2 regions of the Paraburkholderia sp. UCT31 genome follow, and region 2 is predicted to be linked to the other one. Evidence: predicted binding sites of a transcription regulator. Region 2 holds the regulator's gene; the other holds the start of a gene.
What was found. The regulator FNR, encoded in region 2, switches genes on or off when oxygen is low (the NO sensors DNR and NnrR bind a similar motif). The targets are predictions, from matches to a motif close to TTGATNNNNATCAA.
Positions count from the first base shown of each region.

Region 1: the regulator FNR is predicted to act here: its motif matches at 4,039-4,052, upstream of F6X40_RS03825 (basic amino acid/polyamine antiporter).

Region 1 is NZ_VZQP01000004.1:60,299-68,332, forward strand. It holds gene F6X40_RS03810 (MFS transporter) at 1-326, shown strand, start outside; gene F6X40_RS03815 (RcnB family protein) at 425-760, opposite strand; gene arcA (arginine deiminase) at 1,169-2,428, opposite strand; gene F6X40_RS03825 (basic amino acid/polyamine antiporter) at 2,485-3,906, opposite strand; gene F6X40_RS03830 (ATP-binding protein) at 4,434-5,777, opposite strand; gene F6X40_RS03835 (response regulator) at 5,774-6,514, opposite strand; gene F6X40_RS42105 (hypothetical protein) at 6,522-6,644, opposite strand; gene F6X40_RS03840 (GFA family protein) at 6,641-7,012, opposite strand; gene F6X40_RS03845 (patatin-like phospholipase family protein) at 7,581-8,034, shown strand, end outside.
Region 2 is NZ_VZQP01000004.1:202,023-210,056, forward strand. It holds gene F6X40_RS04410 (FAD-binding oxidoreductase) at 1-1,341, shown strand, start outside; partial or broken gene F6X40_RS42120 (RNA polymerase subunit sigma) at 1,397-1,522, shown strand; gene F6X40_RS04415 (DUF3564 domain-containing protein) at 1,566-1,940, opposite strand; gene F6X40_RS04420 (zinc-dependent alcohol dehydrogenase family protein) at 2,283-3,272, shown strand; gene F6X40_RS04425 (universal stress protein) at 3,431-4,432, shown strand; gene F6X40_RS04430 (universal stress protein) at 4,483-4,953, shown strand; gene F6X40_RS04435 (PAS domain S-box protein) at 4,987-6,087, opposite strand; gene fnr (fumarate/nitrate reduction transcriptional regulator Fnr) at 6,210-6,992, opposite strand; gene F6X40_RS04445 (response regulator) at 7,009-7,416, opposite strand.

The DNA.
Region 1 (8,034 bases), 140 kb from region 2:
CACTCTTTCTGCCCGTGATCATTTTCTGGCACACCCACGACAACATTTCCACGCTGATGCTTGTCTTCGGCTTTCTGTACGGCGTGCCACTCGGCACGATCGGCACATTCATGTCGGAGAGTTTTGCGACGTCGGTGCGCGGCACCGCGGTGGGCGGCTCGTATAATCTCGGGCGCTTCTGTTCGGGGGCGGCGCCGATCGTCATAGGTTTTATCGCGACGCAGTTCTCGATCGGACTTGGTTTTCTCGTGGTCGGCGCGGTGTTCTTTTTGAGCGGCGTGACTGCATTGTTCGTTCCCGACCGGCTATACGACACGCAGCATTAAATCGACGCGAAAATGACGAAATCATGTCGTGTCGATGAATGGCCCAGGTTCCGGCGCTAAAACTGGTCGCCGGATAGCCCGGGCACCAAGAGGAAGCATTACTGCGTTCCGGCGACAATGTCTGAAATGGTCCAGTTGTTCGTCGTTACGAGCACATAGTCGCCATTGACACCCAGCCATTTGTGCCCGCGCGGCGGCGCGTTGAGGCCATGTCCGCGCCAGTCGTCCATCATGAAGTTGTAGTTACGGTATTCGGCCGGCACACGTTGACCTTTATGCCAGTCACGGTGCGGAATCGTCGGCATCACCTGCTGACGGCCCGTACCGGCCATCTGGCCGCCGCCCTCGTCCTTGGGGGGCCCAGCCGCAATCGCGAGCGCGGACATACCGGCAAATGACAAGGCGACGAGTTGCGCAACAAAGCGATTATTCATATTCGAACCTCCGTGCGGTGGAAGAAAGCTCCGAGCATTCACGCGATTGACGTGAAACGTGATCGTCCAGCTACTCGCAGATTCATTAACTCGAACTTCATTGCAGCGATCGCTGGTCTATCGAATGTAATCCTTGCAAATCGCGAGATATCAATTCGATAATTCAGGCGCGAAGTCGTTAAAAAGTATAGTAAAAGGAAGTTCGACTTCAAGCCGGACCTGCCCACCACTACCGCGTGCGTCAACCCGGCGATTAGCGGGGCGATTCGATTCGTCGCGTCGATCATCTGGACGGATCGCGCCGTTCCTGGCGGCGGCGGAAGCGCACGCGGCGCAGTCGCCCGCTCGCCACTTCAGCGAGCGGGCGACACTTTGCCAGTCACCGGCCAGATTGATTCGCTTGACTGATCAATAGTCGACCGCATCGCGGATGATCGGGCAGGTCATGCAGTGACCGCCGCCACGTCCACGGCCCAGCTCCGCACCGACGATCGTAATCACCTCGATGCCCTGCTTGCGCAACAGCGTGTTCGTGTACGTGTTGCGGTCGTATGCATAGACGACGCCCGGGGACGCGCACACGAGGTTCGCACCGCTATCCCACTGCGTGCGCTCGCGTTGATAGTCGCTGCCGCCCGCCTCGACCACGCGCAGATGCTTCAGCCCGAGCGCCTCGGCGACGACGTCGGTGAACGGCTTGTTTTCGGCGTGCAACTCGACGCCGCTCGGATGGCTGCTCGGCCGATACGAATAGGTGCGCGTCTTCGCCATGAAGTCCGGGGCGACCAGTACGCAATCGCGATCGGCGAACGTGAACACGGTATCGAGGTGCATTGCCGCGCGAATCTTCGGCATCGCCGCGACGATCACGCGCTCGGCCGCGCCCTTCTTGAACAGCATTGCAGCCAGTTGACTGATGGCCTGCCGCGAGGTGCGCTCGCTCATGCCGATCAGCACGGCGCCCTTGCCGATCGGCATCACGTCGCCGCCTTCCAGCGTGGCGAGACCGTGGTCCTGAGTCGGGTCGCCCCACCACACGTTGACCTTGCCCGCGAAATCGGGGTGGAACTTGTAGATCGCCGTGGTCAGGATCGTCTCTTCGTGGCGGGCCGGCCAGTACAGCGCATTCAGCGTGACGCCGCCATAGATCCAGCACGTCGTGTCGCGCGTGTACAGCGTGTTCGGCAGCGGCGGCAGCAGATATTCGGTGCCGCCCGCCGCTTCTTTCGCGACCTCCAGCGCCTTGCCGCCATGCGCTTCCGGGAAGTCGTGAGTGGATAGCCCGCCAATCAGCGTTTCGGCAAGCTTACGATTGTCGAGCCCTTGCAGATAGCTTCTCAATTCATCGATAAAGCCGAGGCCGACCTGATTCGGCACCACCTGGTTGTCGAGAATCCACTTCTTGCCTTCGGGCACCGCGACCGTTTCGGCGAGCAGATTGTGCATCTCCACCACTTCGACGCCGCGGTCGCGCATCTTCGTGACGAAGTCGAAGTGGTCGCGCTTCGCGTTCTCGACCCACAGTACGTCGTCGAACAGCAGTTCATCGCAATTGCTCGGGGTAAGACGCTGATGCGCGAGCCCCGGTGCGCAGACCATCACTTTGCGCAGCTGCCCGACTTCCGAGTAGACACCCAATTCACCCGCTTTCGCGTCCGTGTTCGCCATGATGATCTCCTGAATGCCAATGTTGGCCCGCTCTGTTCAATCGGATTTCATTAAAGCTAAATCGCGATCCTTCCGGTTACGAGGCCATAGATGCCGATGATCGCGCCAATGATCGCAACGATAAAAATGATCCAGTCGGAAACGATGAAGACATTCTTGTTCTGCTCGCGCCGAGCCCAGATATAAAGCGCCGTTCCCGGCGCATACAGCACGGCGGAAAGCAGAATGAATTTCAGGCCACCCGCCCAGATCATGAAGACCGTATAGATCGAGGCGATTGCGGCCATGATGAAGTCACGCCGGCGCTCGTCGGCGCGCACGTCGTAACCGTCGCCGCGATTCGCGTTCATGCAGCCGAACACCGCGACGAAGAGGTACGGAATCAACGACATCGCGCTCGTCAGATTCAGCATCAGCGCGAACGCATCGCGCGAGAAGTAGGTGCTGATGACGAGCAGCTGCACCACGATGTTGGTCAGCCACAACGCATTGGCAGGTACCTTGTTGGCGTTTTCCCTCGCGAATACGGCGGGCATGTCTTCGGTCTTTGCCGCCGTGAACAACACTTCGGCGCAGATCAGCGACCAGGCGAGATAAGCGCCCAGTACCGAAATCAGCAAACCTATGCTGACGAAAACCGCGCCCCAATGACCGACCACCGCTTCGAGCACCGCCGCCATCGACGGCTGCCGCATGGCCGCGATGTCGGCGCGCTGGAGCACTGCGTAAGGCAGCATCGTCACGAGCACCATCAGCGAGGTCACGACGACGAAGCCGAGAATCGTCGACTGGCCGACATCGGAGCGCTTCTTCGCATAACGGGAATAAACGCTCGCCCCTTCGATACCGATGAACACGAACACCGTGACCAGCATCGTGGCCCGCACCTGCTCGAGGATATTGCCTTCGAGTCCTCCGCCGTAGAGGTTGGCCTGGAACAGGTCCAACCGGAAGCCGAAGATCAGGATCACGATGAACACCAGAATCGGAATGACCTTGGCGACCGTGACGATACTGTTGATGAAGGCCGCCTGCTGCACGCCCTTCAGGATCATGAAATGAAATAGCCAGATGCCGATCGATGCAACGACGATCGCGACGACCGTATTGCCGTCGCCGAACACGGGAAAAAACGCGCCGAGTGTCGACTTGATCAGCACCCAGTAAGAAACGTTGCCGATACAGCTACCGATCCAATAGCCAAATGCGGAGAGAAAGCCCGGATAATCGCCAAAGCCCGCTTTCGCATACGCAAACACGCCGGCGTCCAGTTCGGGCTTGCGTTCCGCCAGCGCCTGAAACACGCGCGCCAGCATATACATGCCCGTGCCCGCAATCAGCCAGGCAATCACGGCACCCACCGGACCGGTGGCATTGGCAAAAGTGCGCGGCAGGGAAAAGATCCCGGCTCCGACCATGCCGCCCACCACCATCCCGGTGAGTTGCATTTTTGACATCTTTTGTGGAGTGGACGCCATTCGGATTCCTTTTAGTTACCTTTTTAACAAGGATCTGTAATCAGATTCGAACGAAACGTGTCTCTCGGCCAATCTTGCTGTTGATCAGCCGCGCTACTCTGCAACCACCACACGAAAAGAATGGTCTGTCCGTTGGCGTTTGTCAATTTATCGAAGACAAGGTAACGGACTGTGGCTCGCTATGCGATCGAATCCATCGATGCTGCGTTGCCGAATCTGGTTGAATTTGCGAATTAACAATTCACCACGCATCTGAATCGCTCGCATCGATAAGTCGCTTTGAATATCGATGATTTAACAATGATGCGACCTGCCGCATCACCGCACCGGTTTTCTCAAATGATGGGGAATCGCTGAAACGAGCTGAACCGGTGGTCGTTCAGAACTACTGAGAAGCACCAGAGCCACAGCTCGAAATGGCGCGCGGGGGTCATTAATAGTCCAAACCCGATGGCGATTTCGTAATGGCGGGCTTTGTGAATTTTTCTGACGGAATCGCCCGCGTGTCCGCGCCGCAAGAGGTCCAACTATGACTCGCGCAACTTCCTCAACGTCAGCCGCGCTTCGAGACCGCCGCCGACGCGGTTGTGCAGCGTGAGCGTCGCGTCCATCGCGAGCGCGAGTTGCCGCGCGATCGCGAGCCCCAGCCCCGTGCCGCCCGTTTGACGATTGCGCGACCCTTCGAGCCGCACGAACGGCTCGAACACCGTCTCCAGCGACTCGACCGGAATGCCGGGACCGCGATCGAGCACCGACACGGTAGCCTCGCCATCGTGCAATGCCCCGATATGGATCTGCGCGGCGCCGCCGTACCTCAGCGCGTTATCGACCAGATTGCCGACGATGCGCTTCAACGCCTGCGGACGCATCGTCAGCGACTGGCCGAAGTGGCCCTGCAGTGACACTTGCTGACCCGCGTCGACGTAATCGCACACCAGGCTGTCGAACAGCGCATCGGGATCGATGCGGCGCGGCACCTCGGTCGTGCCATGCATCGTGCGCGCATAGGTGACCCCTTCCTTGACCAGCGCCTCCATTTCCTGCAGATCCTGGCGCAGCTTTGCGGCCTCGCTGTCGTTGTCCATCGTGTCGACACGCAGACGCATGCGCGTGATCGGCGTCTGCAAATCGTGCGAAATCGCCGCGAGAATCTGCATGCGCTCGGTCATGTAGGTGGCGATCCGGTCCTGCATCGCGTTGAACGCGCGCGCGGCGCGCGCCACTTCGGACGGACCGGCTTCGCGCAGACGCGCGGCCTTCAGGTCGGGGCCGAGCGTGTCGGCCGCGACTGCGAGCTGATTGAGCGGGCGCGTCGCGAGCCGTACCGCCAGCCAGCAGCAGGCCGCGAGCACGAGCAGCTGCAGCGTCAGCACGAGCGGCAGCCAGCGCGACAACGGGGCGCCGGGCATTGGCCGCAGGTCGATGGTGAGCGGCGTGCCGTCGCTCAGTTTCAGGTGCACCTGCAGACGCTCGCGATCGCCCGGCACTGCGTTGACGGTCAACGGATAACGCGTGCCGATGCCATCGCCGATCGACTGCGCGACGCGCGCCGACAGGCTCGCGTCGACCGGGGTGCCTGGCACGCCCGGGCCGAGCACGAACTCATAGCTGCGCCGCGCGAGCCGCGGCAGCCACTGGGCGCGCTCGTCGGGCGGCAGATGATCGAGCAGCGCGACCGAGCTCGCCACCTCGCGCTCGATGTAGCCCATCATGATGTTGGTCATCGTCTGGTCGCGCTCGGTCATCGTGAGCCAGAACGACAGCGCCTGCGCGAGCGCGAGCCCGACGAACAAAATCACCGCGAGCCGCGCGAACAGCGTGCGCGGCCAATGCGGCCAGCGCAGCAACGACGGTGATGGAGATGCGCTCATTCCGGATCTCCGATCGCGGTCACGGCCGCTGAAAACACATAGCCCTCGCTGCGCAGCGTCTTGATGTAGCGCGGCTCGCGCGCGCCGTCCCGCAGGCGTTGACGCAGGCGGCTCACCATCAGATCGATCGAGCGGTCGAACGGATCGGCCTGGCGTCCCTGGGTGAGGTTCAGCAACTGATCGCGCGTGAGCACGCGCTGCGGATGATCGAGAAACACACGCAACAGACGGTACTCCGCGCCGCTCAACGCCACCTCGGTTCCGTCCGCGTCGAGCAGATGGCGCGCGGTCGTGTCGAGCCGCCAGTCGCCGAAGCACAGCATCGGCGCCGACTCCGTCACCTCCATGCCGGGCGGCAGCATGCGCGCGCGGCGCAGCACCGAACGGATTCGCGCGAGCAACTCGCGTGCGGCGAACGGTTTGGTCAGGTAATCGTCGGCGCCCATTTCGAGGCCGACGATCCGGTCCGCTTCCTCGCTGCGCGCCGTCAGCATCAGGATCGGCACTGTGCGGAACTTGCCCGCGCGCAACTCACGGCACAGCACGAGGCCGTCTTCGCCGGGCAGCATCAGGTCGAGCACGATCAGGTCGGGCGCGCCGTTCTCGAGCGCGGCGCGCATCTGGCGGCCGTTGGCCGCGAGCGAGACACGCACGCCGTTTTTCTCGAGGTATCCCGCGAGCAGTTCACGGATACCGCGATCGTCATCGACGATCAGTACGTGGTCGGAGGTTTCCATCGACGGATTATCTGCTGCGGCGTTTGAGTTGCACGTCGCTCGACTGGATCAATGAACACTGCAACGGATGCGCGAGTTCGGCCGTGAAGCCGCCCGCCACGAATACAGCGATGGCAAACAGGCGTTTCATGCGTCCTCCAGCACGGAAAGACTCGCGCCATCGGCCACGCCGGCTTCGAGCGCGTAAGGATCGACCCCGTCGAGGCAGCCAATATTGACGCGCCATTGCTGCGGATCCTTGCGCGTCTGATGAAAAGGATAGATGCCGCAATGCTTGCAGAAGTAGTGTTTCGCGACCTTCGTGTTGAACTGGTATAGCGTCAGCGAATCCTCGCCACTCAGAATCTTCAACTGACTGGCGGGAAAGAGCGGTGTCATCAGCGCGCCCTTGCGGCGGCACAGGCTGCAGTTGCAACGACCAGCCGGAACGATTTCGGTGCGAACTTCGAACTTGACGGCCCCGCAGTGACAGGACCCTTGCAGCAACCCGGCGTTCATGATGCTCTCCGTGATTTGACGATGCCTGCTTTATAGCCCGGTTCATCAGTCGAATTATGTCGTAATGTATCCGGCGGCCGAGACGATACATTACATTGCAATACGCCGCGGCGATTAGCGCAAGGCGAAACAGCGAAGATATACACGCGAGTTAGCATTTAAGCGGCACGCGCAAACGGATAACGCAGATTGCATGATTGCCACCGCATTTTCGCGCTCAACCGTGCAAAGATACTCCGCCTATCCATGATTATGTGAGCGGCTTATGTAAGCGGCGCGACGCGGCGCGCCGGCCGGCCTCCCTACACGCTGTTTTTGACCGCGGCGTGACCAGCAAGCGGGCGATGACGGCCACGAGCCGGTTGCTCGCAAGCTCTGTGAATCAAGTTGAATACGCTTGACTTTTAGTCACCGGCCACTTCCAATACCAATGGTGCAGTGCGATGTTTCGCCTTTGAAACACGCCTCACCTCATTCGGTAGTTCACAGCATTGGCCAGCAGTTCATTCGTCCGCCGTGCATGCGGCGTCAGCTAGCGAAATGGAGCACTCCTCACTACGGAGTCGTCTTGGCTGCAACAAAAAACCAACCCACCCACCGCGAACCCGCCCTTATCGACCTCGCATTGCAAGGCGGCGGATCGCACGGTGCTTTTACATGGGGCGTCCTCGACCGTTTGCTCGAAGAGTCGTGGCTGCAGATCGAAGGAATATCGGGTACGTCGGCTGGCGCGATGAACGCCGCGGTGCTGGTGAGCGGCTATCAGGCAGACGGCGCGGCCGGCGCGCGCGCCGCGCTCGAAGCCTTCTGGCGGCGAGTATTCGAAGCATCGGTGTACAGCCCGTTTCGCCGAACCCCGTTCGACGTGTTGATGGGCCGCTGGACGCTCGACTACTCGCCGCTCTTCATCGCGATGGACCTCGCGGCGCGCGTGTTTTCTCCATACGACCTGAACCCGCGCGGCGTACATCCGCTGGCGAAGATTCTGCAGGACTCGATCGATTTCGCGCATCTGCGCGACG
Region 2 (8,034 bases):
GTGAGCCTGCCGGCCGAATTTGGCGGGCGGCAGTTCGCTGACTGGAGCGGCACGCCATCGACCGATCCGATCGCGCTGATCCGCCCGCGCACGACCGAAGAGGTCGCCACCGCGCTCAGGATCTGCCATCAATTCCGGCAGCCGGTCGTCACGCAAGGCGGCATGACCGGGCACGCGGGCGGCGCCTGCGTGCTTGGCGGGGAGGTCGCGCTGAGCGTCGAGCGGATGAACGGCGTCATCGACATCGATCCGGTCAGCGCGACGATGACCGTGTTCGCGGGCACACCGCTGCAGGTCGTGCAGGAAGCGGCCGATCACGCAGGCTTCATGTTCGCGCTCGACCTCGGCGCGCGCGGCAGTTGCACGATCGGCGGCAACATCGCGACCAATGCGGGCGGCAATCGCGTGATCCGCTACGGGATGATGCGCGACCAGGTGCTCGACGTCGAAGCGGTGCTCGCCGACGGCAGCGTAATCGGCGGCGAGCGCAAGATGATCAAGAACAATACCGGCTACGACCTGCGCAACCTGCTGACGGGCAGCGAGGGCACGCTCGCGGTCATCACGCGCGCGGTGCTGCGCCTGCGGGCCAAGCCGCGCGCGATCTCGACCGCATGGTGCGGCATGCCGGACTACGCGGCGGTGACCACGCTGCTCGGCCGCGCGCAGGAGCGGCTGCCGGCCGGCGTGTCCGCGTTCGAGGTCATGTGGCCGAGCTATTGCGACTTCGTGCGGCAACGCCTGCCCGAACTGCGCGTGCCGCTCGCGAGCGATCACGCCTACTACGTATTGCTCGAGACTTGCGGCGCGGACCCTGAACGGCAGTCGGCGGCTGTCGAGGAATTCCTCGCCGACATGTTGGACGCCGGCGTGATCGCCGACGCCGCAATCGCGCAATCGGACGCGGACGCCGCGGCGTTCTGGGCGATTCGCGACGCGCCAGCCGAATATCCGCGCCTGATCCCGGGACGCATCTCGTTCGACATCAGCTTCGCGGTCGCGCAGGCGGGCGACGCGGCGCAGCGTTGCGACGAGCGGTTGCGCGCGCGCTGGCCGCAAGCGACGATCCTCGTCTATGGGCATCTCGGCGACGGCAATCTGCACGTAGTGGTGCAAGAACCTGGCTGGACCGACGAGGCCATCGACGACGTCAAGCGCGTCGTCTATGAACTGACGGGGGAAATGGGCGGCTCGGTATCGGCCGAGCATGGGATCGGCGAGGAGAAGCTGGGCGTGCTCGGCCTGTCACGCTCGCCGGCCGAACTCGCCGCGATGAAGGCGATCAAGCTCGCGCTCGATCCGCACAATATCCTGAACCCTGGCAAGGTGATCGCGATGTAGTGTGCGCGGCGCGAATCTGCGTGCGCAGCCACGGCGCTTTCAGCCGCTCGGGAACGCGCGCAGCATGTTGCGCGAGTCGCTTGCTCAGGCACTCGATCTCGCCGAGCGCGACGCGTTCGAATTCGGCGGGGCGCAGTGCGATCGCATCGTTGCGAGCGTACTCACGGAAATATCCGGCAGCGCGTCATGGCATCGGCGACGCGGTACGCCGGAGCTGTGCCGATTCAGGCGTCTTCGCCGGTTGCGAATACGCCGTTTTCCGGTGCCGTCCGTTCGACGTCGATGCATTGCACGCGCCAGTGCCCGCTCACCAGGATGCGGCCGTGCTCGGCGCACCACTGCACGCGGCCGACCTCGCCTTCGAACGGCCCGTCGAGCTGATTCAGATCGAGCCCCTCGAGCGCGCAGACCGGCGCGGAGCTATGCGGCGCGCACACGAGCGTATTGCCGCAATCCATATGCAACGCGCCCCATTCGGGCAACTCGAGCCCGAAATGACCTTCGCGCGACCATTGCCGCGTGTCCTTGTCGAGCCAGAGAATGGCGAAGGCCATCGGGTTGACACGATCGAACGTGTCGAGATGAACAGTCAAACGCATGACATGTCTCCGCAATGTATACAACTGATTCGCATTGCCGGCGCCATCGCGCGTCGGCAGCGGGCCCGCTGCGTGCGCATCGAGGCAACGCCGGCCGTCAGCGCGGACGCCGAGCACACGAGCAGACAGTTTCGGATTCGCGCAATCACGGCACGTACTCCCGTATCAGGAATAAGATCAGTGTACGGGCGGCGAAACCGCCCTCATTGACTTCGATCAAACGGTCTACGGCGCGGGCCGATCGCGCGACACAATGGCGCGCCTACGCTGATGAGAACGGCGCGCGCCTCGCTGTCTGCCATGACGGCAGCTTGTTGCCGCCGAAGTCTGAAGGAGAACCCGATGCGAGCGATGGTGTTCGACGGCAGCTCGGCGACGCTGACCGAGCGGGAAGTGCCTGATCCGCGGCCCGGTGCCGGCGAGATCCTGATCGACGTTCATGCGTGCGGCGTGTGCCGCACGGACCTGCATCTGGTCGACCGCGAGCTCGAGCATCCAAAGCGGCCGGTGATTCCCGGCCACGAAATCGTCGGCGTGGTGGCCGAATTGGGCGCGGGCGTCAGCGGTTTCACGGTGGGCGAGCGGGTCGGCGTGCCGTGGGTCGGGCGCACCTGCGGCCACTGCCGCTACTGTCTGTCCGCCCGCGAAAATCTCTGCGACGACGCTGGCTTCACCGGCTACACGATCGACGGCGGCTACGCCGAGCGCACCGTCGCCGACAGCCGCTACTGCTTTCATCTGCCGCCGCACTACGGCGATATCGAGGCCGCGCCGCTGCTGTGCGCGGGTCTGATCGGCTATCGCACATTGAGCATGGCGGGCGACGCCGAACGGATCGGCATCTACGGTTTCGGCGCGGCCGCGCATCTCGTCGCGCAGGTGGCGCGTCACCAGCAGCGCACCGTCTATGCGTTCACGCGTCCCGGCGACCACGCGGCCCGGCAACTCGCGCTGCGCCTCGGCGCGGCATGGGCCGGCGGCAGCGACGAGGCACCGCCCGGCGAACTCGACGCCGCGCTGCTGTTCGCGCCGGTCGGCGCACTGGTGCCGCTGGCGTTGCAGGCGGTCGCGAAAGGCGGTGTGGTGGTGTGCGGCGGCATTCATATGAGCGACATTCCGTCGTTCCCGTACGCGTTTCTGTGGGGCGAGCGGCGCGTGGTGTCGGTCGCGAATCTGACCCGCGACGATGGGCTTCAGTTCATGCGCAGCGCCGCCGAGATGCAGCTCGCGATCGAGACCACGACTTACGCGTTGCGCGACGCGAACCGCGCGCTCGACGATCTGCGCAACGGCAACCTGACCGGCGCGGCCGTGCTCGCGGTCCGCCCGTGATCCGCTAGCGAGCCGTTGGCGCTTGATACAGATCAAGCCGCGCGCCGCGTCGGCGTTCATCATGTAAGCGCGCACCGCTGGCGTCCCCGTCACGGGCCGAGGTGTGAAGCGACGCGGTCGGCGCGCCGCCTCGCGGTGCGACGATCCGCGGAGAGCCGATGAACCCTGCTGCCGAGCGCAACACCTTCCACCGCGTGATGATCGCGTCCGCGGGCGGCAGCGGACTGCCGCTCGGCACGCGCGTCGCCCGGCAGTTGGTCGCGGCGGATGCGCGCTTTCGTCTCGTCGATATCGTTTGCAATCCTGCCGCGCTTTATCCGACGCTGATGCTCAGCTATCCGGACTGGTGCGAGGCGCATCGCGCGATGCTGCACGGCGCGCAGGCCGCGCTGCGCGACGCGGTGATCGCGTTGCACGGCGTCGTCGCGGCGACCGACGCCGAGATCGTCGATCTCACCGCGCTGCATCAGGGCGCGGCCGAAGCGCTCGCCCACACGGCGACGCAATGGGACGCGGATCTGGTCGCGGTGGCCGCGCATCCGCGTGAACATCGCTGGGACAGCCGTATCGATCCCGAGGAACTGGTCGCGTCGATCGGGCGTCCGGTGCTGTACATGCCGGCGAGGTCGACCGACGCGAGCGATGCCTCGGCGGTGAGCCGCGTGCTGGTCGCGATCGATGGCAGCGACACCGCGCTCGACGCGCTGCGCACCGCGCTCGCGGTAGCGCCGCCCGACGCGCGCATCAAGGTCGTCTACGCGGCCGACGACCGCTTCGCGTGGTGCGAATGGTTACCGTTCGAAGTCGTGTCGCAGCATCGAATCGATGTCTTGCGGCGCGGCGCGGCGATGCTCGAACAAAGCCGGCGCGCGGCCGAAACCGCGTTGCTCGAGTTCGACGATGATTCCGGCGATGCGTCGAGCGCGATTCTCGACGAAGCGCAACGCTGGCACGCGGACCTGATCGTGATGGGTTCGCACGGCATGCGCGGCGCGCCGCACCCGTTGCCGGGGCACGTGACGTCGCGCACGCTGCGCGACGCGGCGTGTCCCGTGCTCGTGTGTCCGCGCGGCGCGTCGTCGTTGCGGGCGGACGACGTGCCGCACGGCGAGTGGCGGGAGCCGTATCCGGGCAGTCCGGGCGGGCCGTTTTATCTGTAGCAGGAGCCCGCCACGCGCGTTGACAAATCCAACTTCAGTGGAGAATCGGCATGTACCAACATATCCTCGTCGCGCTAGACGGCAGTACTTTCTCGAAACGCGCACTGAAAGAAGCGGTGAATCTCGCCGCGTTGACGAAGGGCGTCGTGCATCCGGTTTATGTGGTCGACAAGACGCCGCTCTTTTCCTATGCCGGCTATTACGACCCGCTCACGCTCGTCGAAGCCTTGCGCCAGGACGGCCAATTGGTGCTGGAGGAGGCCGAACAGGCCTGCGCCGCCGCCGATGTGCCTTGCCGCCCTGAAATGATCGAGTCGGAGAGCCTGTCCGACGACGTCGCCGCGATCGTGCTGCGCCACGGCGAGCAGATCCACGCCGATCTGCTTGTGCTGGGCACGCATGGGCGACGCGGCGTGCGGCGCCTCGTGATCGGCAGCGTGGCGGAGCGGGTGCTGCGTTTCTCGACCTGTCCGGTGCTGCTCATGCGCGAGCAAAGCACCGAGGATGCGCCTGCAGAGTAACCCGCGACAGCGGGGCGCGACAGCGCGTGAGCATTACGCGAGCGCGTCGGCCGGTATCTGGATCGAGATCCTGAAGCCATGGCCCGGCGAGCTGGTGAACGACACGTTGCCGCGCAACTGCCGCACGCGTTCGCGAATGCCGAGCAAACCGAATGAATCTGTTCCCTGCGACCGATCCAGCGCGACACCCACGCCGTCATCCTCGATATCGAGCGATACGATGGGGCCCGCGCAGGTCATGTCGATGCGTACGCGGCTGGCCTTGGCGTGCCGCGCGACGTTCGTCAACGCCTCCTGAACGATGCGAAACAGCGCCGTCGCCGCGAATTCGCCGCATACCGGCTCGGCCGGTTCGAGATGCACGCTCGAGCGCACGTTGTAGCGTTTCGTGAAGTCTTCGGCCAGCCAGTCGAGCGCGGCGGCGAGCCCGAGGTCGTCGAGCAGCGGGGGCCGCAGATCGGCGGCGATACGCCGCAGCGAAGCGGCCATCCAGTCGATCTGCTTTTGCAGTTCGTGCGTCTGCGCGGCCAGCGGCTCGGTGTCGGCCTGGCTTTTCAGCTTCGCTTCGAGCAGCGCGACGCTCATTTTCAGCGCGGTCAGCCGTTGGCCGAGATCGTCGTGCAGTTCGCGCGCCATACGTTTTTGCTCGTTTTCGCGGGCGATCTGCACGTGCGTGGATACCTGATTCGCGCGTTCGAGTTCCGCGAGGCGCATACGTTCGGTCAGGTCGCGCGTGATCTTGGCGAAGCCGAGCAGCGCGCCCGACGCGTCGTGCACGGCGGAAACGACCACGTTGGCCCAGAAACGCGAGCCGTCGCGACGTACGCGCCAGCCTTCGTCTTCGCCGCGGCCTACGGCTGCGGCGATTTCCAGTTCGCGGGCGGGCTTGCCGGCCGCGATGTCTTCCGGGGTATAGAACTTCGAGAAATGCTGGCCGATGATTTCTTCGGGCGTGTAGCCCTTGATGCGCTGTGCGCCGGGATTCCAGCTGGTCACGCGGCCGGACACGTCGAGCATGAAGATCGCATAGTCCTGAACCGCATCGATCAACATGAAATAGCGATCCTCTACTGGCACGTCCGACACGGACGCCGCACCGGTGAAGCAGGAAGACTCGCCGCTCGACAGACCCATCGCTCCTCCGGGTGGTCACGCAAGGTCGCGCACCGCAACGCACCGAGTTATATCAGTTCGGGAGCGCTTGTTCCACCCCGCATGTCCCGCGAACGAACGTGAGGCGAGCGTCGCGTCGGCGTTCAAACCCGAGCCAGTCCTTCCGCGTCTTCGATGCGGATCGTTTTGCCGTTCGCCTTGACGAGGCGCTCGCGCTGGAACTTCGAGAACATCCGGCTCACCGTTTCGAGCTTCATGCCCAGAAAGCAGCCGATTTCCTCGCGGGTCATGCGCAAATGAAACTCCGCCGCGGAAAAGCCGCGCGCCTTGAAGCGCTTCGACAGATTCAGCAGAAACGTCGCGACGCGCTGTTCGGCGCTCATCGTGCCGAGCAGCATCATCTGGCTCGATTCGCGCACGATCTCGCTGCTCATCATCTGGTAGATGTGATGCTGCATCGGCTTCATCTCGCGACAGATCGCTTCGAGTTGCGCGAACGGAATGATGCACACGACGCTGTCTTCGAGCGCGATCGCATCGCAATTCTGCTTGCCCTCGCTGATGCCGTCGAGGCCGAGCGAGTCGCCGGCGATCTGGAAGCCAGTCACGTGCTCGCGGCCGTCGCGGTGCATGACCACGGTCTTGAACGATCCGGCGCGGATCGCGTAGATGCTTTGAAACACGTCGCCCGCGCGATACAGCGCATCACCGCGTTTGATCGAGCGCGTCGAGCAGATCAACGTGTCGAGTCGGCTCAGTTCGTCGGATGTCAGCTCGGGCGGCATGCAGATCGCGCGCATCGCGCAGGTGGAGCAGCGCGGCACGGCGTAGCGTGTGGCCGCGGTGCGTGGCACGACGTGGATCGGTACGACGTGCGAAGTGCGGGGCGCGTCGTGGCGGGGTTCACAGACTGCGGCAACTTGCATGATCGGCTCCTGGCGGTCAGACCGGATGCGCACGACGCGCATAGGCAATCGCTTCGATGGCACGGCAGGCGAGTTCGAACTCCGAGGTCTTGTCGAAGAAGAAGTCGGCGCCCGCCGCTTCGCACGCTCGGCGAAACGCCGTCGCGCAATGATTGGTCAACACGATGCTGACGATGGACGGCCGCACCCGCGACAGCGCCGCGAGCAGCAGCAGATTGGTCTTGCCCGAGAAGCACGGGTCCAGCACCGCGACATCGGCGCGACTCGCGACGATGTCGTCGAACGTGTGCTCGACGCCGGCGGACTCGCCGGCGATTTCGATGCCGGGAATCAGCGCGATCAGGCAAGCAAGCCGGCGTCGGACCTCGGTCGCATCGTCGACGAGGAAGACTCTCGATAAGGTGGCTGGCGGGGCGGTGTCCATACCGACCAGTATTGGCGACCTCATCTCAGAAATATATCGGCGGGGATTTAAGCGGCGCTAGGAGTTCGGGTAATGTTGTAGGAATATTCCTATGGTGTGGCTGCTTTGCTGTTCAATCAGAAGTGACGGGCGAACATATCGGCGTCGAAAATATATTAATACGAAGTGGCATTAAAGAATTGGAAAGCTGTGCGATAGACCGGCCATTATGTATTTTCAATTATTCGAAGAATAGTAAGTATCTGAGTGGGCTTGTTACTGCCGGGGAAGACGTGCCTACGATGCAAATTATCGATATTTCCCACTCCTGCTCATCGTCGACCGTGCTGGCACGATAGACGATAACGTCTGGACGCTGCCTTCCGAGGCTGCCCGGCGTTTCTAGCCTGTCTGCTGTTAAAAACCTCATCGGCGTGCGGCCATTTCGTCCTTGCCTTTTTCTTCTCCTTACCTAAATGCTAGGAGCATCGGAGGTGCCACTATGGCAGCAGCAACTATCACTTCGAAGGGCCAGGTCACGATCCCGGTGGACGTGCGCAACCAGCTCCCGAGCGGCGAGCCATTGACCTGCGTCAAGCCGCGCGGCGGCGCGCGCTTCACACTGTCGGCGCGGACACG